2 regions of the Lactococcus sp. S47 genome follow, and region 2 is predicted to be linked to the other one. Evidence: riboswitches for the same ligand, from Rfam matches in the RefSeq annotation. Region 2 holds a riboswitch; the other holds the start of a gene.
What was found. A riboswitch is a leader RNA that binds a small molecule or an ion and turns the genes downstream of it on or off. The one in region 2 is predicted to bind lysine.
Positions count from the first base shown of each region.

Region 1 (15,024 bases), on a different contig from region 2:
TTGTACTTATTTCTGCTGGACTAGGAAATGGTTGGTTGACAATCTTGTTAGGAGGAATATTTGAAGGAACATTGCTGACAATCACACCCGCTCTAACTCAACGCTATATGCGGAAGATCACTAGTAATGATGGAGTTGCAATGGGCCATACTGGCAATATGGGCTATGCTCTATCCGGTTGGCTTGGAGAAAAATTTGGAAATAAGGATCCAGAAAAATCAACTGAAAAATTAAATATCCCTAAAAACCTTGGGTTTTTGAGAGATTCTACTGTTTCTATTTCTCTAGTAATGATGGTTGTCTATATTATTTTAGCTTTAATTGCAGGTCCTCATTTTGTTGAAAGTCCAGCTTTGTCTGCTGGAACTAATTATATTGTCTATGCGGTCATTCAAGCAGGGACTTTTGCAGCAGGATTTGTGGTTGTTCTTCAAGGTGTTCGTATGATTTTGTCAGAAATTATTCCAGCATTTCAAGGGATTGCTAAAAAGCTTGTTCCTAACTCCAAACCAGCATTAGATGTTCCGATAGTATTTCCTTATGCGCCCAATGCTGTTTTAATTGGATTTTTTGTCTCATTTATTGTTGGAGTTATTTCTATGCTAATAATGCTTGGCTTAGGAACAACTGTGATTATTCCTGGTGTTGTTGGTATCTTCTTTTGTGGAGGAGCAGCAGGAGTTTATGGTAATGCTTTTGGAGGTTTGCGTGGGGCGATTATCGGCTCAACAGCGAATGGATTACTGCTAGCTTGGGGTCCACTTTTAATTCTGCCTGCCTTAGGTTCGTTTGGAGCGAATTCTGCATCGACCTTTGCAGATTCAGATTATATTGTTTCAGGAGGATTGCTTGGGGTAATTGGCAAAGCTGGATCAATAGCATTAATTTCCTTTATAATAATTTTTCTCTTGATTGTATTAATGACGAGTTTGATTTTGAATAGAAGAGATAAAATTAATTCAAAAAGCAAAGAATTATAATTGAAAAAATAAATTTTTTGAAGATTTATAAAACAGGTCAACCGCAACCTTTCCCACCAAAATTAAAAAGATTTTCATATAAAAACATAAAAAAAGAAAAAAATTTTAATTTCAGAGAATGAAAACCGTTTCTAACTTGTGTTATAATGTGAGTATAAATAAAAAATATGGAGAAATCTTATGTTTGATACTACTGATCAATTGGCTGTAAATACGATTCGTACTCTATCATTAGATGCGATTCAAAAAGCAAATTCAGGACATCCTGGACTTCCAATGGGCTCTGCACCAATGGCTTATGTACTTTGGAGCAAATTTCTTAATGTGAACCCTAAGACAAGTCGTAAATGGTCAAATCGTGACCGTTTTGTCTTGTCTGCTGGTCATGGTTCTGCAATGTTATATAGTTTATTACATTTGGCAGGTTATAATGTAACGACTGATGATTTAAAAGGTTTCCGTCAATGGCAATCAAAAACACCGGGACATCCAGAAGTTAATCATACAGATGGTGTTGAAGCAACAACAGGTCCTTTAGGACAAGGAATTGCCAATGCTGTCGGAATGGCAATGGCTGAAGCACATTTAGCAGCACAATACAATAAACCTGGTTTTGATATTGTTGACCATTACACTTACGCCTTAAATGGTGATGGTGATTTGATGGAAGGTGTTTCACAAGAAGCAGCTTCACTTGCAGGTAAATTGAAACTTGGTAAATTGATTCTTTTCTATGATTCAAATAATATTTCTCTAGATGGTGACTTATCTATGTCATTTATTGATGATATTCAAAAACGTTTTGAATCATATGGCTGGCAACATTTATTGGTAAAAGATGGAAATGATTTAGAAGAAATCGCAGCAGCTGTTGAAGTGGCTAAAGCTGAAAAATCTAAACCAACAATCATTGAAGTTAAAACAGTCATTGGTTTTGGTGCTGAAAAACAAGGAACTTCAGCAGTTCACGGAGCTCCTCTTGGAGCTGAAGGTGTTGCATTTGCCAAGAAAGCATATGGTTGGGATTATCCTGAATTTACAGTTCCTGAAGAAGTATCAAAACGCTTTTTAGAAACGACAGTTGCGCGTGGTGAAGCGATGGAGCAAGTATGGCGCAGTACTTTTGATGATTATTCTGAAAAATACCCTGAGCTTGCTGAGCAATACGCAAAATCTTTTGAAAATGAAACGCCAGAGCTTACTTTGACCAAGCATGAAATGGAAACAAGCAAGGCCAGCCGTGTAACTTCACAAGAAGCTATCCAAGAATTATCAGCTCAAATGCCAAATCTTTGGGGCGGGTCTGCTGACCTTTCGGCTTCAAATAATACAATGGTTAAAGTTGAAGAAGACTTCATGCCAGATAACTATGCTGGACGTAATATTTGGTTTGGTGTACGTGAATTTGCGATGGGAGCTATTATGAATGGAATTGCTTTGCATGGTGGAACTCGTGTCTATGGCGGAACATTCTTCGTCTTCTCAAACTACATGCTTCCTTCTGTTCGGATGGCTGCTCTACAAAGCTTGCCAGTCACTTATGTTTGGACACATGATTCCATTGCTGTTGGGGAAGATGGTCCAACTCACGAACCTGTTGAACAATTAGCTTCTGTTCGCTCAATTCCTAATTTGGATGTAATTCGTCCAGCTGATGGAAATGAAGTAGTGGCTGCATGGCGTCGTGCTGCATCAAGTAAAAGCCGCCCAACCGCACTTATTTTGACTCGTCAAAATCTTCCAGTTTTACCTGATACTTACGAATTAGCTGAAGAAGGTCTGAATCGTGGGGCTTATATTCTTTCAAAAGAAGAAGGAAAACTTGAAGGAATCATCATTGCGACTGGTTCAGAAGTAGCATTGGCTCTTGAAGCCAAGAAGACTTTGGGTTCTGGCATTCGTGTCGTTTCAATGCCTTCAATGAATATTTTTGATGAACAAGACTCAGCTTATCGCGAAGAAATTTTACCAAAAGTTGTAAGACGTCGTTTAGCGATTGAAGCTGGTACAAGTTACGGATGGGGTAAATATGTTGGACTTGATGGTGCAACAGTTACAGTAGATACTTGGGGCGCTTCGGCACCAGCAAATATCGTTCTTCCAGCTTACGGATTTACTGCTGAAAATGTAGTTAAAGCATACAAAGAGCTTGACTAATATTGAAAAAGGAGTTCTGATTTTTTGTCAGAGCTCTTTTGATTACAAACAAGTCTGTCAGTAAATTTTAATTAAAAAATAGAAAGGAAATAAGATGGGGATTTTACTTGCAATTATTGTGGGAGTAGCTTCAATTTTGAACTTAATGTATGGACAAAATCAGCAATCCAATATTTACTGACGGTTCTGTCAGTAATATTTTTAATCATTTATCGTGGGAAAAGAACTAAAAGGGTTCATTATAATGGATATGGTCAGAATTATTTTACGATAGGATTTACTATTTGTTTCCTTAGTTTTGTGGGAACGGTAGGAATTTTGATTGGCTTCTTGTTTCATTTAGCATAATATGTTAAAATTTAACTATGCGATGAGTCGAATAATTCTACTTTGTAGAATTTCGAAGCTAAGGAATACTGGGAAATTGGGTTTTCCGCGCAGGAAGCGTGAGTATTTGTCAAATTGTGTGAACCTTTTTGACACACTTTTAGTGCCTTTAAAAGCCCTCGAAAGAGGGCTTTTTTTACGTAACGATTAAAATAATTAATAAAAAAATCTTGTTATAATCAGATGAATACAATGCTGAAAAAATATATAAACAATCTATTGTAGGAGTTAATCATATTTTCGATGTTATTATTAGCAAGAGTTAAGAAAAATATGATAAAATTGAAGTGTCAACATCTTTATATATTTTTTAAAATAGAAAGGAAATTATCATGGATGTTTCATGGATGACAAAATATATTGCTGAGGGATTGGGAACTATGCTTCTCGTCTTGCTTGGTAATGGTACAATTGCTGGGGTAACCCTCAAAGGCTCTAAAAATGAGGGCATGGGTGGTCTTGCAATTGCATGGGGATACGGAATTGCGATTTTAGTTCCTGTACTTGCTTTTGCAAATGTTTCAGGTGCACATATTAACCCAGCAATTACAATTGGACTCGCTTCAGCTGGTTATTTCCCTTGGGCACATGTTGCACAATATATTTTGGCACAACTTATTGGTGCAATTATTGGTCAATTACTTGTTGTAGCGATTTATAAAGAATACTTCGCTAAAACTAATGACGGAGCAATTTCTTTAGGCGCTTTTTCAACAACCAACGCTTTGGATAATGGTTCAAATCGTGGAAAAGCAATTTTCAACGGATTTATCAATGAAGTAATCGGAATGTTTGTATTTGTTTTCGGAATTCTCAGTTTTACAACGAACTTCTTTGGTGCAGAATCAATCAAATGGATGACAAGCTACGCTCAACAACAAGGAGCTGATGTTACAGCGAATGCAACAGTAAGCCAAATTTGGGCTTCTGTTTCAGGCGCTTCATCATCTAAAATGATTGGTGCGCTTGCTATTGGTTTAATGTTTGTTGGTTTGGTTACAGCATTTGGTGGACCAACTGGTGCAGCATTGAATCCAGCACGTGACCTTGGTCCTCGTATCGTTTATAGCTTCTTACCACAATCAGTTGTTGGTGAAAATAAAGACGCTAAATGGTGGTACGCTTGGGTTCCAGTTGTTGCCACAATCGTTGGTGCAGTAATTGCAGCTACAGTCTTTAAACTTATGTTTAAATAAAAACAAAAATTTCTGTCGAAAGGCAGATTTTTTCTTGCCCTTATAACTTAAAAGCGCTATAATAATTATAATTTACTGAAAAGGACAGACAATTATGACACAATATAATATCGCCGTCGTTGGTGTTACTGGTGCCGTGGGTACACGTATGCTTGAACAATTAGAAGAATCTACACTTCCTATAGAAACCGTACGTGCGCTTGCAAGTAAACGTTCGGCAGGAAAAATTGTTGAATTTAAGGGGCAAGAGCTTGTTGTAGAAGAATTGACTGAGGATAGTTTTGAAGGTATTGATATTGCTCTTTTTTCAGCCGGAGGCTCAGTATCAGAAAAATATGCCCCTTATGCTGTAAAAGCTGGAGCTGTTGTCGTAGATAACACCTCATTTTTCCGTCAAAACCCTAATGTCCCCTTGGTTGTTCCAGAAGTTAATGCACATGCTTTGGAAAAACACAATGGAATAATTGCCTGTCCTAATTGCTCAACGATTCAAATGATGGTTGCTTTAGATCCGATTCGTCAAGCTTATGGGCTTGAGCGAGTAATTGTCAGCACTTATCAAGCGGTCTCTGGTGCGGGTCAATCAGCAATTAATGAAACAAATCGTGAACTCCAAGAAGCACTTGATGGAAAAGCACTGACAGAATTGTCAGCAGAAATTTTACCGTCTGCTGGAGATAAAAAACATTATCCAATTGCTTACAATGCGCTTGCACAAATTGATGTATTTACTGACAACGATTATACTTATGAAGAAATGAAAATGACAAATGAAACCAAGAAAATCATGGAAGATGATTCAATTGCGGTTTCGGCAACTTGTGTCAGAATTCCAGTTCTTTACGGTCATTCTGAGTCAGTTTATGTTGAAACGAAAAAAGTAGCAGACATTGATGAGGTTAAACGTTTGATTTCTGAATTCCCAGGAGCTGTTTTAGAAGATGATGTTGCTCATCAAATTTATCCACAAGCCATTAATTCAGTTGGTCGTCGTGAAACTTTTGTGGGTCGTATTCGCCGTGATTTGGATGCAGCAAATGGGATTCATCTTTGGGTAGTTTCTGACAATTTACTCAAAGGAGCAGCTTGGAATTCTGTTCAAATTGCTGAAACGCTACATGAGCGTGGCTTAGTTAGACCAACTCATGAGTTAAAATTTGAACTGAAATAAGGTATGTTAAATGAGTTATATCAGTAAAATTCGTGAAAAAATTGGCCATGAGCTTTTGATTTATCTGGGAGCTGGCGTTATTGTCTATTCTGATGAAAAAATTCTCTTACAAAAACGTAAAGATAACGGAACTTGGGCTTTACATGCGGGTGGCATAGAAGTTGGTGAAGAACTTGAGGAAACTGCTCGCCGAGAATTATTTGAAGAAACGGGACTAAAAGCAGGTAAACTTGAGCTTTTAGGAATTTATTCAGGACAAGACCGTTTTATAACTTATCCCAATATGGACCAAGTTTATATGCCAGGCCTTTATTATATTTGTCGAGATTTCACAGGGAGTTTAAGACCACAAATGAGTGAAGTTGAAGAGCTGAAATGGTTTAAATTTAAAGAAATTCCAAAAAATATTCATGAGCCAAATCGCCGTGTTATCGAAGATTTCATCCAATTAATTGCGAAAGAATAATAAACTAGACTGTATAAAAATAAAATTTTTGACCTCGTTTACTAAAGTATGCTATAATAGGTCAAACAAAATTAGAGGTTGCGAAGACGAAGAAGTTAGTGGAGCGGTGAACGCACTGAAGCTGATGGCGGCGTTCTTTGCCGAAAGAAAAATTGTCACAAAATTTTTCTTGGGCTGTGTGGTTAAATCCTACAGACTGTCTTTCTGTCAGTACTGACAGAAAGGGGAGCTAATCAAAATCATTTTTGACGAACTTTTGAGAACCTCTTTTGCATAAAAAGAGGTTCTTTTTGACCTCTTGACAAGAGCTTGTCAGTAAGCTCACACATAAGGAGAAATTATGTCAGCAAAAGAAACAATTGAAAAATTACAAAATGCACGTATCATCACGGCCCTAGTGACCCCTTTTAAAGAAAATGGCCAAATTAATTTTGGAGCATTTCCTAAGCTCATTGAGGATTTACTTGCTAATCATACGGAAGGCCTTATCTTAGCTGGAACAACGGCTGAATCGCCTACTCTTACTCATGATGAAGAATTGGCAATTTTTGCTGCGGTTAATAAAATAGTGGATAGCCGTATTCCATTGATTGCAGGTGTTGGGACTAATGACACACGTGATTCGGTTGAATTTGTCAAAGAAGTTGCTGAACTTGGTTACATCGATGCGGGACTTGCAGTGACTCCTTATTACAACAAACCTTCTCAAGAAGGAATTTATCAACATTTTAAATCCATTGCTACTGCGAGTGATTTGCCAATTATTTTGTATAATATTCCAGGAAGGGTGGTCACTGAAATTCAGGTAGAGACCATCTTACGATTAGCAGAACTGGAAAATGTAATTGCCATCAAAGAATGTACAAATACTGATAATCTGGCTTATCTCATTGAAAAGCTACCCAAAGACTTTTTAGTTTATACTGGAGAAGATGGGCTAGCTTTTCACACTAAAGCTTTGGGAGGTCAGGGTGTAATCTCGGTTGCCAGTCATATCCTAGGTCAAGAATTTTTTGAAATGTTTGCAGAAATAGACCAGGGCTCTATTCAAAAAGCAGCGGCTATCCAAAGAAAAATATTACCCAAAATAAATGCACTTTTTAGTGTCACAAGTCCGGCTCCAATCAAAACGGTTTTGAATGCAAAAGGATATGAAGTTGGTGGCTTACGTTTACCACTTGTAGCTTGTACTACTGAGGAAAGTAAAATAATTCTTGAAAAAATTGGAAATTAAAAAATACCCTTTTAGGGTATTTTTCTTTATAAAAGTTGGTCAATATTCAATTGATTTAATCTTATCATTCGATTCCAAAAGACTCATTAACGAAGCGATTTCAAAAGCTTTTGGTAAGTTCAAATATAGCTCAGTTTTTAAAGAATTATTTGATTTTTTTTCAACTTTTATACTAAGAATTTTGACATCTTCCTCTTTCAGCTGTTGTTGCAACAGTTGAAGCCCTTCAAAATCTTCTAATTGAAGAATAAGATGATCGCTCGTCGCTGATTTTATCCATCGATAATTTTGGTGTAAAATAATTTGAAAAAGTAAAATAAGTAAAGTAGCTACAATACCTATAAAATATAATCCAGAGCCGATAGCCATCCCAATACCAGAAGTTGCCCAAATTCCAGCCGCAGTAGTCAATCCATTAACGGATTGATTGTGAACAAAAATCATTCCAGCTCCTAAAAAGCCAATACCACTTACAATTTGAGCCGCAATTCTGGAAGGATCAAGATTGACTCCATGAGTACTGATGATGTCCATAAAACCATATTTTGAGACAATAATCATTAAAGCAGCACTCAACGCAACAATTAAATGAGTACGTGTGCCAGCATTTTTGGAACGGCTATTTCTTTCATAACCAATGGCATATCCACATACCCCAGCTAATATTAATCGAATTAACCAATCAAGTTGTGTTAAGAAAGTAATCTGCATAAAATTTCCTCCTTGTCATTTAAAACTTACCTTCCATTATATCGCTATTTTGATTAGAAAAAAAGTAAGACCCATAAAAAATGAAACTGACTTGCTTTTTTACTTGCTTTGGGTTAAACTTATATTAGTGTATTCTCGGTAGAGATTGGAATGCCAATCTCTTTTATTTTAATTCTAAGTAGAATTATCTTTTCAATATCGCTTGTCCCACTCGACCGATTTCGAGAGTGAATATGGCAAGGAAATTGCTAAAAACAGGACTGTAAATTTACTGACAGAATTTGTCAATAACTTACAGATTCTTTTTATATCGAAAAAATTATAAATTACACTGACAAGAAAGGTTTTTATGTCTAATATTAAAATCACTCCATTAGGTGGTGTGCGTGAATTTGGGAAGAACATGTATTTAGTTGAGGTTGAAGAGCAAATTTTTGTGCTTGATGCAGGACTTAAATATGCTGAAATGGATCAACTTGGTGTTGACTTTGTTATTCCTGATATTACATATCTTTTAGAAAATGCGGATCGTGTCGCAGGAATTTTCTTGACTCACGGACATGCTGATTCAATTGGGGCTTTGCCTTATATCGTTTCTGAATTAAAAGTTCCTGTTTTTGGTTCAGAATTAACAATCGAACTTGCAAAAATTAATGTCAAAAATTATGCTGACAGTCGCAAATTCAACGATTTTCATGTTGTAACTGAAGATACAGAAATTGATTTTGGTAAAGCCGTCATTTCATTCTTCTCAACAACACATACAATTCCAGAAAGCTTAGGAATTGTTATTTCTACAAATGACGGAAACATTGTTTATACAGGTGATTTCCGTTTTGATCCAGCTGTTGCAAAAGGCTATCGTACCAATATGCGCCGATTGGCTGAAATTGGAAATAGCGGAGTCCTTGCTTTACTTTCGTCATCACCAAACGCTTTGTCAACAATGCAATCTGCTAGCGAGCATGAAATTTATGAAAAAATTTATGACTATATTGATGACAACGAAGGACGGGTCATTATTGCTTGTAACGCAGGTAATTTAGGTCGAATTCAACAAACGATTGATGCTGCCATTAAACTTGGTCGTCGTGTTGCTTTTACAGGCGAAGATATGGACCAAATCATCGAAACAGCAACTCGTCTTAACAAATTACAAATTGTTGATAAAAAATCAATTATTAAACCAGCAGAAATTAAAAAATATGCTGATAATGAGTTAGTTATTTTAGAAACAGGACGAATGGGTGAACCACTTAAATCTCTTGGAGACATGGCTCATCGTCGTCATAAATACGTTAAAATTAAAGATGGAGATTTAGTACTTGCTGTTACAAGTCCATCTGTCTCTTATGAAACAACAATTGCTCGTATTGAAAATGAAATCTATAAAGCTGGCGGAGTCATGAAAATGTTGGCTTCAGATTTGAAAATATCTGGTCACGCGAATGCTCGTGATTTGCAATTCTTACTTGATATCTTCCGTCCAAAAAATTTGATTCCAATCCAAGGGGAGTATCGTGAACTTAGTGCCCATGCTGATTTAGCAATGGAAATGGACATTTTACCAGAACATATCTTTATCGCTAAACGTGGCGAAACAGTCAGTTTGGAAAATGGAGACATGATCCCATCTGGTGTTATTCAAGCTGAAAATGTTATGATTGACGGTTCAGGAGTTGGAGATATCGGTTCAGTTGTTTTACGTGACCGTAAAGTGCTATCAGAAGATGGTATTTTCATTGCCGTTATCACAATTTCTAAGACTGAGCGTAAAATCGTCAGCAAATCTCGTGTTCACACTCGTGGTTTTGTTTATGTTAAAACTTCACGTGATCTGATGCGTGAAGCTGGTGAGTTGGTCAACGAAACTGTTGATAAATATCTTTCTGGAAAAGAATTTGATTGGGCAGAAATCAAAGGTTCTATCCGTGATGCTCTTGGAAAATTTTTATACGAGCAAACAAAACGTAAACCAGTGATTCTTCCAGTAGTTATGGAAGCACGTCAACCTCAAGATTTAAATAAACGTTACACTAAAAAAAATCATAATAAAAAATAAAAGTTACAAAACCTCCATTTTTTCGTATAGAAAGTTAGGAGGTTTTTTATGTCTCAAAAATCGATAAAGAAAATAACGATGACTGTTGGAGTAGGATTACTGACAGCCACTCTTAATCCCACATTTTTGAATCATCAGTTGCTGACAGAATTACCGGTGGAGGCCACGACAGGTAAAATTACATATACTGATGAGCAAAAAATTACTTACAACCTTGATAAAGTTTCACTGACAGCTGAAGTTGCCTCCTATGCTGGCTTAGCGGGAGCTGATATTGTAATTCCAGATATCATTGTAAATAACGGTCAAACCTATGCAATAACATCAATTGGAACTTATGCATTTTCAAATAGTGGAATTCGTTCGGTTATTATCGGAAATAATGTTGTAGATATTAATACGAGTGCCTTTCAAACAACAACAGCTTTTCCTGACTATTATAAGAAATCACTGACAAAAGTAATTTTAGGAGCAAAAGTCCAAAATATAAAAACAGATGCTTTTGCTGGAAACGCCATAAGTAGTATAGAATTTCCAAATTCTGTCCTAAAGATTGCGACAAGAGCTTTTGCAAATAATAATTTAACAGAACTTTCATTGGGTTCAAATATCACAGAAATTATGGCCAAAGCCTTTCAAAGTAACCAAATCACTACAATAGAATTTGCTGATGAATCATTGACAATAGTAGATTCAGCGGCCTTTTCTGGGAGTCCCGTTCAAAGCTTGACTTTGGGAATTGGAGTGACTTTGGCTGATGACGTATTCAATAAAACGAGTCCTTTATTTGGTCAGTTATCAGATTTACCGACAGATGGAATTCGGACAATTTCTGTCAATTCTAGTGGTCTTTTTGATAAAAGTTGGATAAATTCTGACAGTTCACAATCGACTTCTGTGAGTACAGAAAATGCAGATACAACCCTTGTCTCTTCTTCCAATTCAGTAGAGCAAGTTGATGTTGCCAGTTCAGAATCGACACAAGAGGCAAATTCGGCTTCACTCTATCCAATATCTGAAGCGAGTAGTGTTACAGATAATACTTTAAATTCAATCTCTTCTTTAGATAGTAGTATTTCTAGCTCACAAACAGAGAATAGTCAGTCAGGAGCTTCCAGTACAGCAGAAATCAGTTATGATTCAGAAAACTCAAATAGTTTGTCTTCTTCAAACCAAATCAATTCCAATTCAAATAGTGAAAAGGATTCAAACCAATCCTCATTAGGTTCGAGTATGTCCTCTAACGAAGAAAGTGAGCATTCTAATTCTTCCAATATCAACGAAACGAATAATAGTTCAGAAATAACCAATATTTTACCATCATCAAATCCGACTGAAAGTAATTCAGTATCAGATCAAACAAGTTCTGAAGCTTCAACCAATTCAAATAGTAGTATCAGTTTATCCCCCTCAAACATAAGTTCAACTTCTGATTCAGAATCAGCAACTAATTCGTCAGATTTTTCTAATGTAGCAGAAGTAGCTAATAATTCCTTAGCTTCCGTAAACAATAGTTCAAGTTCAGTTTTATCCAGTACAAGCACAGCAGATAATTTAGGAATAAATCAATCTGGTTCTGATAATCTTACAAAGGATAGCTCGGAAATATCTACTTCAGGAGCCTTTTTGTCTTCAAATCAAACAAGTTCTGAAGCTTCAACCAATTCAAATAGTAGTATCAGTTTATTCCCCTCAAACATAAGTTCGACTTCTGTTTTGGAATCAACAACTAGTTCGTCAAATTTCTCTAATGTAGCAGAAGTAGCTAATAATTCCTTAGCCTCCGTAAACAATAATTTAAGTTCAGTTTTATCCAGTACAAGCACAGTTGATAATTTAGGAATAAATCAATCTAGTTCTGATAATCTTACAAAGGATAGCACGGAAATATCTACTTCAGGAGCCGTTTCGACTTCAAATCAAACAAGTTCTGAAGTTTCAAGCAATTCAATGAGCAGTATAAATTCACCATCATCAAGTATGAGTTTAACTTCCAACTCAGAATTAGCAACTAATCAGTCTAATTCTTCCGAAGCAACAAAAGTAGATAATAATTCATCAACTCATTCTTCAGATCTTTTAAATAGTGATTCAAATGATAGTTTAGGTTCAGATTCTTCAAACCTTAGTAGTATCCCTAATTTGGAAACGAATCAAACTATTTCGTCCAGACCAAGTGAAGTAAATAATATATCAGAAAATCCTAAGAAAGTTTCTTCTTCAAATTCAGTTCAAGAAAACTCAACAGACCATGAGATGTCTACTAACCCAAAAAGTAGCATAAGTTCACCTGTCAGCACAACTTCTAGCTCACAACCAAAAGAGAGTCAGTCGAATCTACTGAATACAATAGTAGGAATCAACAATCCGATAACTTTTAATAATTCGTCATCAGAAAATTTTGCTGCCTCTAATCTAACTAGTTATTCAAATAATAACTCAGAATCATCAGAAACAGGATGTTTATATATATCTAATGAGGCACAAAGAGACAATAGTTCAGAGGTTTCTCATAGTTTGCCATCTTCAAATTCAAATGAAAACAACGTGTCTTCAATACAATCACAAGCAATTTTAGAAAGCTCTAAAAGCTCAACAAATAAGAGAAGTTCATCATTATCAATTATAAACTCAACTTCTCACCCACAAAATGAAGATAATCAGTCAAATTCTTCTGATGAAGTAAAATCAAATAATAATATAGAGTCAATTTTAGGTCAATTAAATTCCATAAGTAACAAAACTCACGTCAATTCTCTGACTAGCCAAAAACTATCAGTAATTTACACCTTACCAAGCAAATCAAAAGTGACGAATGAAAAAAATGAAAATTCAAATACAGTAAGCGAAGAAAAACTGATCAAAACTCCTCAAAAAAATGATGAAAGTCAAAATTTAGGACAAATAACTGCTCTTGACTTATCTTTTAACAAAGAAGTAGAGACTATGGAAGATTCTAAAACAGTTCCAGATAAAGTTCTAGATAATGAAAATGGTGATCGGAGTCAAAATAATAAAACGAGTACTATTGCTAAAGATAAAAATAAAGTTTTTTTTAAAAGGTCTGAATTTAATTCTAAAATACTTGATAGCGACAATAATATTTTAAAGAAAACTGTTCTTTTAAAAAAACATGGTCTTATAAGTGACAATCTTCTCATTGGACTAATAACAATTTTAGGAGCTTGTTTTATTTTCATATTTATATTATTTAAAAAGAAAAAAAGAGTGAAAAAAGATATCGACTAGAACTTTTGATGTATTCAATTTTAGCTAAAGAAATGTTATAATGAAGTAATTGTAAAAAATAGAATTGGATTATAAAATATGGCATTTGAAAACTTAACTGAACGCTTACAAAACGTTTTTAAAAATCTACGTGGAAAGAAAAAAATTACTGAGACAGACGTCACAGAAATTACAAAAGAAATCCGAGTTGCTCTCCTTGAAGCCGACGTTGCTCTCCCAGTTGTCAAGAAATTTATTAAGGCAATCCGTGAACGAGCTGTCGGTGTTGAAGTATCAGAAGCATTAAACCCAGCTCAACAAGTAATTAAAATTGTTGATGAAGAATTAACAGCTATTTTGGGTGGTGGCGAAGCTGAATTACTTAAATCTCCTAAAATTCCAACAATTATCATGATGGTTGGGTTGCAAGGGGCAGGTAAAACAACTTTTGCTGGTAAACTTGCCAAAAAACTCAAAGAAGAGCAAAATGCTCGCCCTTTAATGATTGCAGCCGACGTTTATCGTCCAGCAGCGATTGACCAATTAAAAACCTTAGGTGAACAGCTTGAAATTCCTGTCTATGATGAAGGAACTGCTGAAAAACCAGTTAATATTGTTCGTAATGGTCTCTTAAAAGCTCAAGAAGAACGTAAAGACTATGTTTTGATTGATACTGCAGGTCGTCTTGAAATTGACGACACTTTAATGAACGAATTGCAAGAGATTAAAGCACTTGCTGAACCAACTGAAATTTTGCTTGTTGTTGATGCAATGACTGGTCAAGTTGCAGCACAAGTTGCCAAGACTTTTGATGAAAAATTGGACATTACAGGTGTGATTATCACTAAACTTGATGGTGATACACGTGGTGGTGCGGCATTATCAATCCGTGAAATTACAGGAAAACCAATTAAATTTACAGGGACTGGTGAAAAATTAACAGACCTTGAAGTTTTCTATCCTGATCGAATGAGTTCACGAATTCTTGGAATGGGTGATATGCTCACCTTAATTGAGAAGGCTCAAGCAAATTATGACGAAGAACAATCAGCAAAACTCGCTGAAAAAATGGCTGAAAACCGTTTTGATTATGAGGACTTTGTTGAACAACTTGATCAAGTGACAAATATGGGACCAATGGAAGATATTATGAAAATGATTCCAGGAATGTCACAAATGCCTGGTTTAGATAAGGTTAAAGTTGATCCTAAGGATGTTGCCAGAAAACGAGCAATGGTCTTGTCAATGACACCGGCAGAACGTCATTTAGAGGCTGAACTGTCACCAGCCCGTCGTCGTCGGATTGCCGCAGGTTCTGGAAATTCATTTATTGAAGTAAATAAATTCATTAAGCAATTCAATCAGTCCAAAGAAATGATGCAAGGAATCATGAATGGTGATATGAATGCTATGATGCAAAAAATGATGGGTG
Region 1 covers NZ_JACVUB010000003.1:29,946-44,969, forward strand. The annotation lists gene IAE52_RS03865 (PTS ascorbate transporter subunit IIC) at 1-980, shown strand, start outside; gene tkt (transketolase) at 1,161-3,137, shown strand; gene IAE52_RS03875 (MIP/aquaporin family protein) at 3,857-4,720, shown strand; gene IAE52_RS03880 (aspartate-semialdehyde dehydrogenase) at 4,815-5,891, shown strand; gene IAE52_RS03885 (NUDIX hydrolase) at 5,902-6,357, shown strand; lysine riboswitch at 6,422-6,597, shown strand; gene dapA (4-hydroxy-tetrahydrodipicolinate synthase) at 6,698-7,591, shown strand; gene IAE52_RS03895 (MgtC/SapB family protein) at 7,631-8,302, opposite strand; gene IAE52_RS03900 (ribonuclease J) at 8,652-10,364, shown strand; gene IAE52_RS03905 (leucine-rich repeat domain-containing protein) at 10,413-13,613, shown strand; gene ffh (signal recognition particle protein) at 13,692-15,024, shown strand, end outside.
Region 1: linked by a shared signal. The riboswitch ahead of dapA (4-hydroxy-tetrahydrodipicolinate synthase) and the one ahead of IAE52_RS10535 (amino acid permease) in region 2 are both predicted to bind lysine.

Region 2 (15,024 bases):
TCATTTTCAACAAATGCAAGCTGCAAAATTAACGAGCGACGATTGTGCTTTTGTTATTTCACATACAGGAAAAAACAGAGATACAATGCACTTGGTTGAAATTTTGAAGAGTCGCGGGGTTCCAATTATTGCATTGACTTCTTTTGCGAGTTCACCTTTAGCTAAAGCGGCCGATGTCGCGCTAATTTCAATTTCTGAAGAAATTTCATTTCGACCTGAAGCTGTCGCTTCCACTGTTTCTCAAATTAGTTTGCTTGATGCCTTGTTTATGATGTACGGAATGAAAATGAAAAATGTTTCTGAAGGGACTTTATCTGAAATCCGAAAAGTCATTCGAGATTCCCGTATTTCCTAGAATTTATCCATTCATCTTATAGAAAGGATGTGATTTTATGGCATTTTCTAACACTAGACGACGCTACGCAAGTTTTGATACCGTTGCGTCAATTCCTGGAGAAGTCATTGATGCCTTTTGGTTTATTATTGACCATCACCTCAAGGGAGTTTTTCCACTAGAAACAATTATCAATTTTGACTTGGTTAATTCGGGTAATTTACTTTCTATTCGTTTTTCTCAAGACAATAGTCCAACAACCATCCTCGTTGATTTTGGCTACCCTTTTAACCCTGAATGGCCTCTACACTACCGAGCCGTTGATAATATGGGACGCGAAACGATCATGACTGCAAGAGAAATGTAATGACAGAATTTTTAACAAAGCTGTCAGTAAATTTTTAAATAAAAAAATAAAAAAATCTGTCAAAATTACTGACAGATTTTTTTAGATGTAGTAATACACAATTTCTGGAGGCACCCCAAAACGAATAGGCAAGAAAGTCAAACCAATTCCACGATTAACATACAATTTTGTTCGGTCATTGAGCTGATACAAACCAGCATCAGCACTACTTGACCCCTTATTGCGTAAACGCCAATTTCCTATCCGAATTTGCCCTCCGTGACTATGACCAGAAAGAATTAAATCAAATTCCTTAATTGTTTCCATGTCTAAAATAGTATCCGGTTCGTGAAGGGCTAAAAGCGAAAATGTTGCATCAATAGGCTCAAGTTCAAAATCAGGCCGTCCCTCACGCCAGTCATCAACCCCAGAAATAGATAAATTATCTTTGACAACTGATGAATTTTTCAACAGAACAAAACCAGCTTTTTCTAGAAACTCTTCAACAAACCTTGACGATTTTTCATCATCAAAATCATGATTACCAAGTATCGCAAATTTCCCAAGAGGAGCTTTAAGTTCTGACAATATCGTCAGTAAATCAGTCCAATCTCGATTTTTTGCCCAAGCAACCTTGTCAAATAAATCTCCAGAAAAAATAATTAAATCTGGCTGTTCATTAGCAATATTTCGAGCAAATTTTTTAAAACGACGACTAGTCGTGTGCCAAGCAAAGTGGGTATCGGTAAAATGAGCAATTTTTAAATTTTGTTTTTGAGCGATTTTTACATGTCTCACTTTCATCAAATGAGGCTCTATAAAAATTCCATAAATTAACAAACTTAAGAGCACTGCTCCTATTATCAATTCAATCATTTGTCCATTTTATCATAAATTCACTGACAAAAACATAGTATTAATCAAAAATACTTGATGAAGTTATCAATTTATTCTCTTTTTCTGACAAATTTCTGGTCAGTAAATTCGGACGGAACCGAGCATTCTGTCAGTAAATATCAACTCTATTTGTCAAATTTTTATACAAAAAAAGACTACCGAAGCAGCCTTTCATTTATTAGTTTTGGTCTTCAGCTACGAATGGAAGCAAAGCCATTACGCGCGCGCGTTTGATTGCGTTAACCACTTTACGTTGGTTTTTAGCAGATGTACCAGTCACGCGACGTGGCAAGATTTTACCACGTTCTGAGATGAAACGTTTCAAAAGTTCAGTGTCTTTGTAGTCAACGACTTCGATTTTGTTTGCAGCGATGAAGTCAACTTTTTTACGGCGTTTGAAGCCGCCACGACGTTGTTGTGCCATTTTATTTCTCCTTATATTATTTTTAGATGTCTGTTTAAAGTTTTCTTAGGATTACGACGTTATTATGAAAAGCCGATTCTGCTTTTCATAATAACTAGTAAGAGGGTTAGGAAATCCGCCATAGCGGTTTCCGTGAAATAATTAGGCGCTTTAGCGTCAATTATTTCACCCTATTAGAATGGAAGGTCATCATCCGAAATTTCCATCGGTGAGCTACCAAACGGATCAGCATCACGACCGAAATTCGGTGTTGCATTATTGTTATTCGTTTGTGGACGCGGAGTATTATTTGTAGATTGGCTAGGTGCAGAATATGAACCAGCAGAAGTTCCGCCTCCCATACCTTCACGAGCAGATCTACTTTCCAACATTTGGAAACTGTCAGCCACAACCTCAGTCACATAAACGCGTTGACCTTGTTGATTTTCATAGTTACGTGTTTGAATTCGACCAGTTACCCCAATCAAAGCTCCTTTTTTAGCCCAATTCGCCAAATTCTCAGCTTGTTGGCGCCAAATAACGCAGTTAATGAAATCAGCCTCACGTTCGCCATTCGCATTTTTAAATTGACGGTTTACAGCCAATGAAAATGTTGCGACAGCTTGATTTTGAGGGGTGTATCGAAGTTCAGGATCGCGAGTAATGCGTCCTACTAATACAACATTGTTAATCATGATGAACTTCTCCTTAGAAATGAAAGCTCTTAAGCTTCAACTTTAACGATCATATGACGAAGAATGTCAAGGTTGATCTTAGCAAGACGGTCAAATTCGCTCAAAGCTTCTGAAGTTGTTTCAGCTTCAAAAGTTGCGATGTGGTAGATACCTTCGCGGAAATCATTGATTTCGTAAGCAAGTTTACGTTTTTCCCAGTCTTTAGACTCAAGATTTGCAGCACCGTTGTCAGTCAAGATTCCATCGAAACGTTCAACGAGGGCAGCTTTTGCTTCTTCATCAATGTTTGGGCGAATAATATAAAGAATTTCGTATTTAGTCATTGATTTTTCCTCCTTTTGGACTAATGACGCAGGTTGAGTCCTGCGTAAGTTGTGAGTTTTTCCCACAGAGTTATATTCTATCACTTTTTTCTATTTTTAGCAAGAATACATTTAAACTTTCCTTCAGCAAAGAGAACTATTTTAAAATAAAAAATACCAACTAAAGAGAGTTGGCATAATTTATCTCATTCTCAGCCCAAGAAGGCTTTAAACATTGCATAAATAAGAAGGATAATCCCTAACACAATCCGATATTTCCCAAAGAAAGTAAAATCGTGTTTTTTCACATAATCGGTCAAGAACTTGATGGCAACCATTGATACCCCAAAGGCAACTATACAAGCTACTAACAAGACCCCAAATTGTTCAAAACTTAAAGAATTCCCATTTTTGAAAAAGTGAAGTATTTTGATGAAACTAGCCCCAAACATAACTGGAATACCCAAGAAAAAGGTAAATTCTGCGGCAACTTCACGACTTACACCAATTAATAAAGCACCGACAATTGTCGCACCTGAACGCGATGTCCCTGGAAGTAAAGAAAGCACTTGGAATAATCCAATATAAAGAGCGGCACGATAAGGTAAACGGTCAATATTCATTACGGAAAATTCATGGTTTGGTACCCACCGACGCTCAATGACAATAAATGCTACCCCATAAATAATTAACATGAAGGCAACAGGAACAAAATGGTAAAAATGTTTGTCCAACCAGTCATTAAGTGGTAAACCAATAATCGCTGCTGGTAAAGCCGCAATCAAAACTTTCAACCACAAACGCCAAGTTAATTGAATTTCACGTGGTGTTTTTTGTTTGTCAGCTGGATTTAACTTATTAAATGGATTCAGTTTATGAAAATAAAGAACAACAACTGACAAAATTGCTCCTAGCTGAATCACAACATCAAACATTTCTTTAAAAGCTGCTGATTGATTAAGACGAATAAATTCATCAGCAATAATCAAATGTCCTGTTGAGGAAATAGGTAACCACTCAGTGATTCCTTCAATAATACCTAAAATAATGGCACGAATAAAATCCATATTTTGCTCCTAGAAAATTTCAGTAAAAATACTGATTTTTATTGACTGACATAGCAGTCCTATCCTCATAAGTATAACATAAATGACAAATGAATAAACTTACAAAGAAAGTGATTATTTGTAATTAATTTTACATTCTCTTCCTTGACATCATCTTAAAATTGCGCTAGAATTACAAATAACACATCGATAGAGGTCGCAACTGATATGAATCTACGCCGAGTTGGAGCACAACAAAGACGCGTATTTAGAGGAGGAGAGGTTGCCGAAAGAATTTTGTTGCTCAGCAAAGTTCTTGGGCTAGTGAGAAAAACTCACTAGACTGTCGCAAATGGTTAATAACCATGCGGAGGGCTATTCGTTCAAGAAAATTTTTAAAATTTTGTCGGACCTTTAGCAATCTATTCTATCTAGTAGGATTGCTTTTTTTGTTTTTCTCAGACTTTTCTAAACTAAACAGGAGTAAGGTTGAGTCTGAGTCAAACAAGTCGGTGTAGAATAAATTTTATTAGGGAGAGAATTTTGGAAAATTCTTCAAACTCAACTACTGAGACGCAAGTAAAACGCGGCTTAAAATCACGTCATGTTTCCATGATTGCCCTTGGCGGAACAATCGGAACTGGATTGTTTCTGACTTCAGGCGATGTCATTCACACGGCAGGACCATTTGGTGCACTGACTGCCTATGTTCTTATCGGAGCAATGGTTTACTTCCTCATGACATCACTTGGTGAAATGGCCACTTATTTACCCACTTCTGGTTCTTTTTCAGACTATGGAACACGTTATGTTGACCCAGCTTTTGGTTTTGCTCTAGGTTGGAATTATTGGTTAAACTGGGCAATTACCGTAGCGGTTGATTTAACAGCCGTTGCCCTTTGTATCAAATTCTGGTTACCAGATGTTCCAAGTTGGATTTTTTCACTGATTGCCTTAATTATTGTCTTTGCAATCAATGCCTTATCAGTTAAAACTTTTGGCGAAACTGAATATTGGTTGTCAGCCATTAAAATTACTGTTGTTGTTTTATTCTTGATTATTGGTTTCTTATCTATTTTTGGAATTATGGGCGGTCATATTGACGTCGCTAAAAATCTTTCAGTTGGTAATCATGGTTTTGTCGGAGGACTTGGTAGTTTCACTACCGGCGGAGGGATTCTCGGCGTACTCTTAGTCGCTGGTTTCTCTTTCCAAGGAACAGAATTGCTCGGAATTACAGCTGGCGAAGCTGAAAATCCTGAAAAATCAATTCCTAAAGCTATGAACTCTATCTTCTGGCGTATTCTTGTCTTTTATATCTTATCTATCTTCGTGATGGCGGCTATCATTCCATTTACCGACCCCCACTTAGTTGGAGGAGATTCAGCTGCTCAAAGCCCTTTCACAATTGTATTTGAACGTGTTGGTCTCTCTATTGCAGCTTCTATCATGAACGCCGTTGTTTTAACTTCTGTCGTTTCAGCAGCAAACTCTGGAATGTATGCCTCTACTCGGATGCTTTATTCACTCGCTAAAGATGGTGGCGCACCAAAGATTTTCTCAAAAACTTCAAAAAACGGGATTCCTTTCATTGCTTTATTAGCTACAACTGCTGTTGCTTTACTCACATTCCTGACATCAATTTACGGAGTTAGCTTCTTTACATTCCTCGTCTCAGCCTCTGGTTTAACAGGATTTATTGCTTGGATTGGGATTGCAATTAGCCACTTCCGCTTCCGCCGCGCCTATGTCGCTCAAGGAAAAGATGTTAAAAAATTACCTTATCATGCAAAACTATTCCCATTTGGTCCAATCTTAGCCTTAATTATGACCGTTTTAGTCACACTCGGCCAAGACCCAATGCTTCTTTTTGGTAAAACTTGGGTGCAAGGTGTCATCATGTATGCCGCAATCCCACTCTTCTTCATCCTTTACTTGGGTTATAAATTTAAAAACAAAACGAAACTTATCCCCCTTAAAGAGGTTGATTTAAGTCGTCATAAAGATTAAAAAAAGTCGCTCAATGAGCGGCTTTTTTATTAGTTTAATCATTAATTTCAACTACTTTTTCACCAAAGAGTTCTTTAGCTAAATTTACCGTTTCATCCAGCTCTTTTTCATCTTCTTCATCTTCTTGAACATTTTCAGATTTTAAATTAGAAACATATTCTGCTCGAACTTCTTGCCAGTCTTGTTCAGCAAGAGAGATAATTTCTGGCGCAAATCCAACAATTGAACTCAAGAGATTCCCACAAAAAAGTTGCAATTCTTCATTTTCACTGACTCTTTTAGCAAGATTCTCATGAGGAAAAGTCACCACAAGGAAATTTTCTGACGCAGCGACAGGCGCTGTATTATTAAGTAAAGCTCGGTCTGCCGGTTTAGTTACCGAAGCAACAAGTTCTGGCCACGCACTTAGAGCAGCTTTTCTAGCTTCATTTGTCGCCTCAGCCAAAGCTTTATAAATTAAATCTTTGTTAATTTGGCGTTTTTTAGATGCTATTGGTTTCGGACTGCCTTTAACTTTTTCTGTCAGTAAATTATTTTGTGAATCTGAATTTACCTGAATTTGACCAGCTGAAATTTGAGCTTTCAATTGATTAATTTCGGTTTTTAAAGTAGCAATTTCGGCTGTCAGCTGATTAGGGATTTCTCCTTGCGAAGCTGTCAGTAAATTATTTTGTCCAATTTCAGCCAAACGCATGGTCATGACGTCTGCCGCAATTTTTGTTTGAGTCGTTTCCTTTATCGTTTTCAAACTTTCAATTGCAACATCAATCCATGAAAAAATTTGACCCCGGTCATACTGAGAATTTTTATCCAAGAGTAAATCCCGAAGGTATGCTAATAAATCTTCCGTAAATCGAAGCATATTTTTTCCTTCAGCAAAAATCTTATCAAGTTCCGTCAGCGCTTTTGCTTCATCATGCTCAAAAAGCGCTGCAACATATGTTACTAAAGCATCTGCAGCAATCGACCCTGTGACAAGTAGTGCATCATTTTCTTCTAATTTTCCTGATGAAAACGATAAGGCTTGGTCTAATAAAGAGAGGGCATCACGCATTCCACCTTCAGCTGCTTTAGCAATAACATCGAGTGCTTTACCGTCGAATTCAAGTCCTTCATCAGCCATTATTTTTGCTAAATAAGTCCGAATATCTCCTGTTGTGATTGATTTAAAAGCAAAACGTTGAACACGCGAGATAATGGTTGCTGGAATTTTTTGTAATTCAGTAGTAGCCAGGACGAAAACAACATTTTCTGTAGGTTCTTCTAGTGTTTTCAAAAGTGCATTAAAAGCCCCTGTCGAAAGCATATGCACTTCATCAATAATATAAACCTTGTAAGTGGCTTGACTAGCTGCGTAAGTTGATTTATCTCGAATTTCTCGAATTTCGTCAACCCCATTATTTGATGCCGCATCAAGTTCAATGACATCATCTAAGCTTCCTTTGGTGATTGAGTCACAAATAAAGCAATTATTGCAGGGCTCTCCATCCACTTGATTAGGACAATTTATTGCCTTAGCAAAAATTTTAGCTGCTGAGGTTTTCCCTGTCCCTCTTGGACCAGAAAAAAGATAAGCATGTGAAATTTGATGATTGACAATCGCATTTTTTAATGTTGTCGCTACAACTTCTTGCCCCACCATTTCATCAAATCTTTGACTTCGATATTTTCTATATAATGCTTGATATGCCATTTTTCTCTTCCAATTTTTTACTTAGTATTCTTTTCATATCCGCTTGTTTCAATAGAAATCTTGCCCAAGACTATAGTTTAAGTCTTTTAAAATTTCAGTTGAAGCATCACGTGATTGAATCAATTCATCAATATCTTGTGATTGATAATTTCTGAGGGCCTGTCTGAGGGCGAACATTCTTGCTCGATTAATCGTTGCCTCATCTGCTTCGGTTGCCGCAAAAAATATTTTACGTGCTTTTTCATCAAAAATCGTCCAAGCAATTGCTAAATCAAAAGCTGGATCACCAATAACAGCTTTGTCAGTAATTTTGACGTTAACTAACTTTCCGTCAGTAACTTTTAAATTTTGCGTAAGCAATTCTCCCAAAACCCAAACAGGTTTCTTGGACCATTTTGTTTTTGCTGCAAAATCAAATTTTTCTTGCAAAAGGTCAGCAGGAACAACTTTTTGATAGACTTTCAAAAGTTCTATCATCTCAGCTTCAAAGAAAATCAAATCAGAACCAGCAAAAGCATTTTCAAAACTAGGTGACTTTGCATCTGTTGTTGGTAGCCGATGTAATTGATAGAGAAAACTTCCTAATTCTTGCGCAAATTCACGAACATCTCCAATATTACCTGGATTTACAGATATTCCTTCTTTTTCCCCAAAACGGTCAGCAATAAATTTTTTTACTATTTCACTCATTTTTTTCTCCGATACCCTTTAAAATTTTGATTTAACCTACTTCAAAAAATTTAAAATCAGTCATTTCACATAAAATGTTAGCAAATTCTTCAAGATATTTTTGGTCGATTTCATCGTAAAAACCAATTTCTGAACTGTCTAAGTCAAGAACCCCAACTAATTTACCATCTTTAACCATTGGAACAACAATTTCAGACATTGCTCGACCGTCACAAGAAATATAATTTTTGTGTTTCTTTACATTTTCAACAATAATGGTTTGGCGATTTTGAGCTGATTCCCCACAAACCCCTTTGCCCATTATAATTTCAACGCAAGACACAGACCCTTGAAATGGCCCTAAAATTAATTTTTCACCGTTGTAGAGGTAGAAACCTGTATAAACTTGCTCAGGCAAAAAGCTCCAAAGTAAACTACTTGCATTGGCTAAGTTTGAAAGTGTATAATTTTGTTCACTAAGAAGCGCTTTTAGTTGCAAATTAAGCAACTCATAACCTTCGATTTTTTCTTCTTTATTCATCTTGTTGCTCCTCAAAAATAATATAATCCATTATATCATTTTTTAAAGGCAAATTTTAGATTAGTTTTGATATAATCATTCTTGCTTCTACTACGCTACGTTGCTAAAGCAACAAGTCGAGCCGCACTCACTCGGCGGAAAATTATCGTCCCGCTGAGTTCGGTCATAATGAGAGAAAGAAGTCAGCAACATGAAACGTTGTTTCGTGTTACTGGCTATGATATAATAAAAACCATGAATAAACTAGAAGAACTTCGGAACAACATTGACCAAGTGGACCAAGAAATCGTTCAGCTTCTTGAGAAACGTATGACAATTGTTCAAGAAATTAGCCAAGAAAAACAAGCACAAAAAATTACTATTTTAGATAACTCTCGCGAACAAGCCGTATTAGATTTGGCTCGCCAAAATATTAAAAATTCTGCTTATCAAGAAACAATCATTAATACTTTTAAAGATATTATGAAAAATTCTCGCCTTTATCAAAGAGAAAACCGTGAACAATAAGAAAAAGTTACTGACAAAAATTCTATCACTCCTATCTGCTTGCTTACGCAACTTACAGACTGAGCGATAATTTTGTCAGTAACTTTTTTATAATTTAAATTGTCCAGCTAAACTGTCTCGCAACATCATGTATTCTAATTGCGGCAAATCAAGCAGAACCAATTTACTATTTTCTAAAAGATTATTTTCTTTCAAGCTGTTAAGAAAACCTTTAATTTCTGTTGTTCCCAAATAGAGACACTCAACAAAAATAATATGTTTTTCCTTGGTCATCTGACCGATAAATCGCGAAAAATCTTCTGGAGTCAGTGCCTGATCAATATCTGAACGACCAACTACCACTAAATCCTCGTTTTCATCTTTAACTGTAGCAGCAAGCTCTTTAAAGATTCCAGAATTTATCTTTTGATCTTTACTTTCCGCTTCAATAGACTCTTCAATTTCAGCATATGCGCCTCGGTCAATCATCGCGACAGTTGCAATTTCACCATATTTTAAAGCAGTCAGTGAATCTTTCAAATCATTGAGTTCCATATTTTCCTATGCAAATCTACTTTTAGTAAAAAATATTAAGATTCGCTTCCTTTCTCGCATTAAATTCATAAAACCTATCTCAAGTTTACACTGACTTTGTGAATTTTTCAAAAAATATGGCTCTTTTTGTGATTTCAACTTTGATTTAAAGTTTTATCAGTAAAAAATAAGTGCCATTTGCTATAATAAAACTATAACAAAGAAAGGACTTTTTATTATGAAATTTAAATTTAAAGGAATCAATTATTACGAGGACTCAGAAAACAATTATGTCGGTGCCACAAACACTTGCTCAATCGTCAAAGAATTCGCTGATTTCCAAGCAGCTATTGACTATGTTGCTGAACACAAAGGATTCTTGATTGCCGAAGACGGAAAAACTGCCTTCAACGTTTTGACAATTACTGAAAACAACTAAAATATTTAAATGGTCCAAAAAATCACTGACAGGCTTTGTCAGTGATTTTTTATATCAATTAATAAAGTTCTAAATAGTTATCAATTTCCCATTGCGATACGAATTGTGCATAGCTTGCCCATTCAATGCGTTTTGCTTCAACAAAGTTAACCAAAACGTGTTCTCCAAGCGCTTCAGTCACAATTGTATCTTCACGCAATGCTTTAACGGCATTGTGCAAAGTAGATGGCAAATCTGTAATACCATGTGCTTTACGTTCTTCTTCTGTCATTACGTAAATATTTGATTCGATTGCTTCTGGCGCTTCCAATTTATGTTCAACACCGTCAAGACCAGCTGCCAATAGAACAGCCAATGCAAGATATGGATTTGCTGTTGGGTCAACCGCACGAAGTTCAACACGAGTTGACAAACCACGTGAAGCAGGTACGCGAATCAAAGGTGATCTGTTACGTCCAGCCCAAGCGACATAAACGGGTGCTTCATAACCAGGAACCAAACGTTTATATGAGTTAACAGTTGGGTTTGTAATTGCTGTAAAGTTATAAGCATGTTTCAAAAGTCCAGCAATAAAGCTATGTGCAACATCTGAAAGTCCCATATCTCCTGTTGGATCAGCAAAGGCATTGGCACCATCTTCTGTAAATAAAGACATGTTACAATGCATCCCAGAACCGTTGATTCCGTGAACTGGTTTTGCCATAAACGTTGCATGTAAACCATGTTTACGCGCAATTGTTTTAACAACAAGCTTAAAGATTTGAATATTATCACAAGCTTTCAAAGCATTGGCATATTTAAAGTCAATTTCGTGTTGACCGATTGCTACTTCGTGGTGAGAAGCTTCAACTTCAAAACCAAGGTCTGTCAATACATTTACGATTTCACGTCTTGTGTTTCCTGCGAGGTCAGTTGGTGCAAGGTCAAAATAACCACCTTTATCATTCACTTCAAGTGTTGGTTCATCATTTTCATTAAGTTTGAAAAGGAAGAACTCTGGTTCAGGTCCAAGGTTAAAGCTCTTGAAGCCCAATTTTTCCATTGATTTAAGGTTACGTTTCAAGACACCACGTGGGTCTCCAGCGAAAGGTTCACCTTCTGGAGTGTAAACATCACAAATTACACCTGCCACTTTACCATACTCATCTCCCCAAGGAAAAACAATCCAAGTGTCAAGGTCTGGATAAAGATACATGTCTGATTCATTGATACGAACGAATCCTTCGATTGATGAACCGTCAAACATCATTTTGTTTTCAAACAATTTGTCCAATTGTTCATCTGTAGCTGGAACTTCAACGTTTTTAAGTGTTCCAAGAATGTCTGTAAACATCAAACGCAAGAATTTAATATCCTTTTCTTTGACGTCGCGACGAATGTCTGCTGCTGTGATTGTCATGCTTTACTCTCCTAGTTAAATTTTCGCTGTAAACTTAGTTGACAAATAAAGTAAACTAAACTTACATCCGCGGTTGGGTAAAATGAGTGGGATCAGGAGTTCCGAATCTACCTTGTTGGGCAAATTCGCGTTCAAGTGCATGGTGGACTTCTCCGATAGATAAAGTTTGAGCCTTCTTAGCATCCCTTTTGGCATAAATTTCTTTGATATCTGCAATATTATTACCTTCTTGTAATAAGTCAGCAATATCAAATAGAGCATCTATGTCATTGAGCGAATACATGCGACGATTACCGTCACTTCGCTCCGGGAAAATAAGCTCTTGCTCTTCGTAATAACGAATCTGCCTTGCGCTTAGGTCAGTGAGTTTCATGACAGTTCCTATTGGAAGTACCGCCATAGAGCGTCTTAATTCACGTTCTTTCACCAAATCTCGCCTCCATGCCTTTCATTATAGACCTTGTTATTAGCAAAGTCAAGTTTTAATGTGAGATTTTCTCACATCGGTTTATTTTATTTGAAATATTTTATACAATTTCATCCAATAATCTTTGACAACCCGTCTTAACAAGTTGATAAGTTTCTTGGAAATCGCCCGTGAACCATGGATCTGGAACACCTTGTTCTAAAAGCATCGCGATTTTTTGACTCGTTCCTTCTGGTGCCATTTTTCTAAGATTTTCTAAATTGGATTCATCCATTGCGATAATTTTATCAAATTCATAAAAATCTTCACTACTGATTTTTTGACTTCCTTTGTGAAGGTCAAAAGCAATCTTTTGTTCTTTTAGTTTTGTTTGGGTTCCAGAATGAATTGGATTTCCATGCTCCCAAGAAGAAGTTGCTCGACTTTCAATCAAAAAATTTGATTCATTTCCTGCTTTTTCAACTAAATCTTTCATGACAAATTCTGCCATTGGGCTACGACAAATATTTCCTAAACAGACAAAAACAATCTTTTCCATGACTTCCTTACTTTATATCATTTATAAATTAACTAATTTTGAGCATTTATTCTATTATACCCTATTTCACAAGATATTACTGACAGAATTCTAAAATGAAAAAGTCTGCCAAAATTTGACAAACTTTTTTACTGACAGACGAACTAATCTTTCTGCTTAATTTTTTTCTTTTTTTCCTTCAATTTTTTATAAATTTTATTGTTATCTACCAAAACTTTACTTTCATTATTTTTAAAAGAATTTTGGAGTTGTTCAACCTCCCGAAAAATATCACTTTTAGGTTGAGGGGCAGGTGTAATTACTGACATAAGTTCTCCTTATCTTTCATTCGACTTATCTCTTAATCGGAAACAATTATTAGAAAATATATAAACCAAATAATGTAGTATTCTTTCGCATTAATTCCCTTTCACTAAAAAAATACATCCATATAACCGATTTCTTTTGCCGCTTCATCAAAATTTGTCACCAAAGTCAGTCCTTTTTCGGACAATAGATAAGCTTGGTCACAGAAATGTTCAATTTCCTTGAGATTGTGTGAGGTTAATAAAACAATTTTTTCTTGAGCGATTTTTTTCACTTCTTCATAAACTAGGACTTTTTTGGAAACGTCAAGCCCACTGAATAGCTCGTCAATGATTAAAATATCACAGTCGATAGAAAATGATAAAATTGTCGCAAAAAGCTCTTTCATTCCTAAAGAAAATTGGCCAATTCTCTTTTTCGCAAATTTATCTGCACCAAAAGTAAGACTTAACTCTCTTGCTCTATCCTGTTCACTATTTTTCAAAATTTTAAAATAATCATGCATTTTTAAACTTTCTTCAAAAGATTCTACATCGGGAAGATAAGCGACACGCCCATTTTCTATTTCTCCTTGAGAAAATCCAATTTCTCCTGAAAGAATGCCGAAAAGTGTACTTTTCCCAATCCCATTTCGTCCAATCAGACCGTACAAACCATTTTCAGAAATCTCAAAATTAAGCGGAGCAATGTCTGGTATCTTCAAATTTTTTATTTTTAATATCATGAGATTCTCCTTGTTTTTTGATTTTTAATAATGAAGACAGAAATGAGCAAAAATAATACACTTAAAGAAAGTAGATAGCCAGCCCCGATTAATATAGAATATTTTCCAAAAAGAGCACTAGGATTTCCAAAAAGTTTTAGAGGTTCAAGATAAGAAAGTGGCACAAAACGTCTAATTGAAATTATCCAAGAAACATTTCCTATCATCGAATATCCCATGACAAATAGAGCTATAACCCCAACAACAACCATACTCCGTTTTACAAAAACAGAAATCAAGGCACCTAATGAAGCCAAGAAAAAGATGACAAAAAACAGATAGAGGATACTTCCTAAATCCAAAATTCCATTTGGAATTGTGAGATTAGTCAAAGTAAATCCTGTTTTCAAATCCGAATCACCAAGATAGGCGGGATAATTCCATGCTCCAAAACCATTCACCACCCCAATTACCAGAAAATAAATGATACTAGAAATAATAATCCAAGCAAAGGTCGCTAAAGTTCCAGATAAAACTTTTATAATTAAATTTTTCTGCAAATCAATTCCCGCAAATCGATAAAATCTGTTTTCTTTTGATTCATAACTAGTGGCGACAAGGATTGAAACCATGGAAGCAAATAAGACAATGAATAGACTACTCGTTAAAATTGGAATGAACTGCTGATGAAAATTTCCAAAAGCATGAGATTGCATGGTAGGCATTGCTTCAAAATCTAACTTTCTCTCTTGAACTGTCTTGATATACTTAATTTCTGCTTTCAGGAATTTATCTTGACCAGATGATGATTGGTTACCATTTTGTTTAAAATACAACTGGTCAATTTCTTTTTGTAAATGATAATATTCATTAATGTCATTGACGCCTATAGCTGCGATTTGTTTTTGATAGATGTTATCTTTTTGCTTTAAGTCACTCAATGTATTATTTAGATTATCATCTTCTGCCTTCACTTTTGTGGTTTTTAGGCTTTCTTCAGTAGTTTCAATGTTATCCTGAACTGATTTTTCATTAGTCTGTACCTCTTGAACAAGGCTAGTGATGTTATTTTTAAAAATATTAGTAAAAGAAATTGTATTATATACACTATAAACTATGATTAAGGAAGAAATCAAAGCTAATAAGTATCTGTTTCTTTTGTTTAGAATAAACTTTTTTAATTCAAATTTGAAGTATTTCATTTAATCACCTCTCAATCAAAAATAATCATTAATTAGGAGTAAGTGAGGTAGCTT
Region 2 covers NZ_JACVUB010000011.1:48,372-63,395, reverse strand. The annotation lists gene IAE52_RS10570 (MurR/RpiR family transcriptional regulator) at 1-355, shown strand, start outside; gene IAE52_RS10565 (DUF960 domain-containing protein) at 393-701, shown strand; gene IAE52_RS10560 (metallophosphoesterase) at 783-1,556, opposite strand; gene rpsR (30S ribosomal protein S18) at 1,756-2,001, opposite strand; gene IAE52_RS10550 (single-stranded DNA-binding protein) at 2,175-2,675, opposite strand; gene rpsF (30S ribosomal protein S6) at 2,705-2,998, opposite strand; gene IAE52_RS10540 (undecaprenyl-diphosphate phosphatase) at 3,190-4,044, opposite strand; lysine riboswitch at 4,227-4,409, shown strand; gene IAE52_RS10535 (amino acid permease) at 4,567-6,033, shown strand; gene dnaX (DNA polymerase III subunit gamma/tau) at 6,068-7,726, opposite strand; gene IAE52_RS10525 (phosphotransferase) at 7,775-8,416, opposite strand; gene IAE52_RS10520 (GAF domain-containing protein) at 8,448-8,936, opposite strand; gene IAE52_RS10515 (chorismate mutase) at 9,171-9,443, shown strand; gene IAE52_RS10510 (hypothetical protein) at 9,531-9,977, opposite strand; gene IAE52_RS10505 (hypothetical protein) at 10,195-10,395, shown strand; gene glnA (type I glutamate--ammonia ligase) at 10,454-11,794, opposite strand; gene IAE52_RS10495 (MerR family transcriptional regulator) at 11,856-12,221, opposite strand; gene IAE52_RS10490 (low molecular weight protein-tyrosine-phosphatase) at 12,322-12,759, opposite strand; gene IAE52_RS10485 (hypothetical protein) at 12,903-13,067, opposite strand; gene IAE52_RS10480 (AAA family ATPase) at 13,172-13,789, opposite strand; gene IAE52_RS10475 (ABC transporter permease) at 13,786-14,970, opposite strand.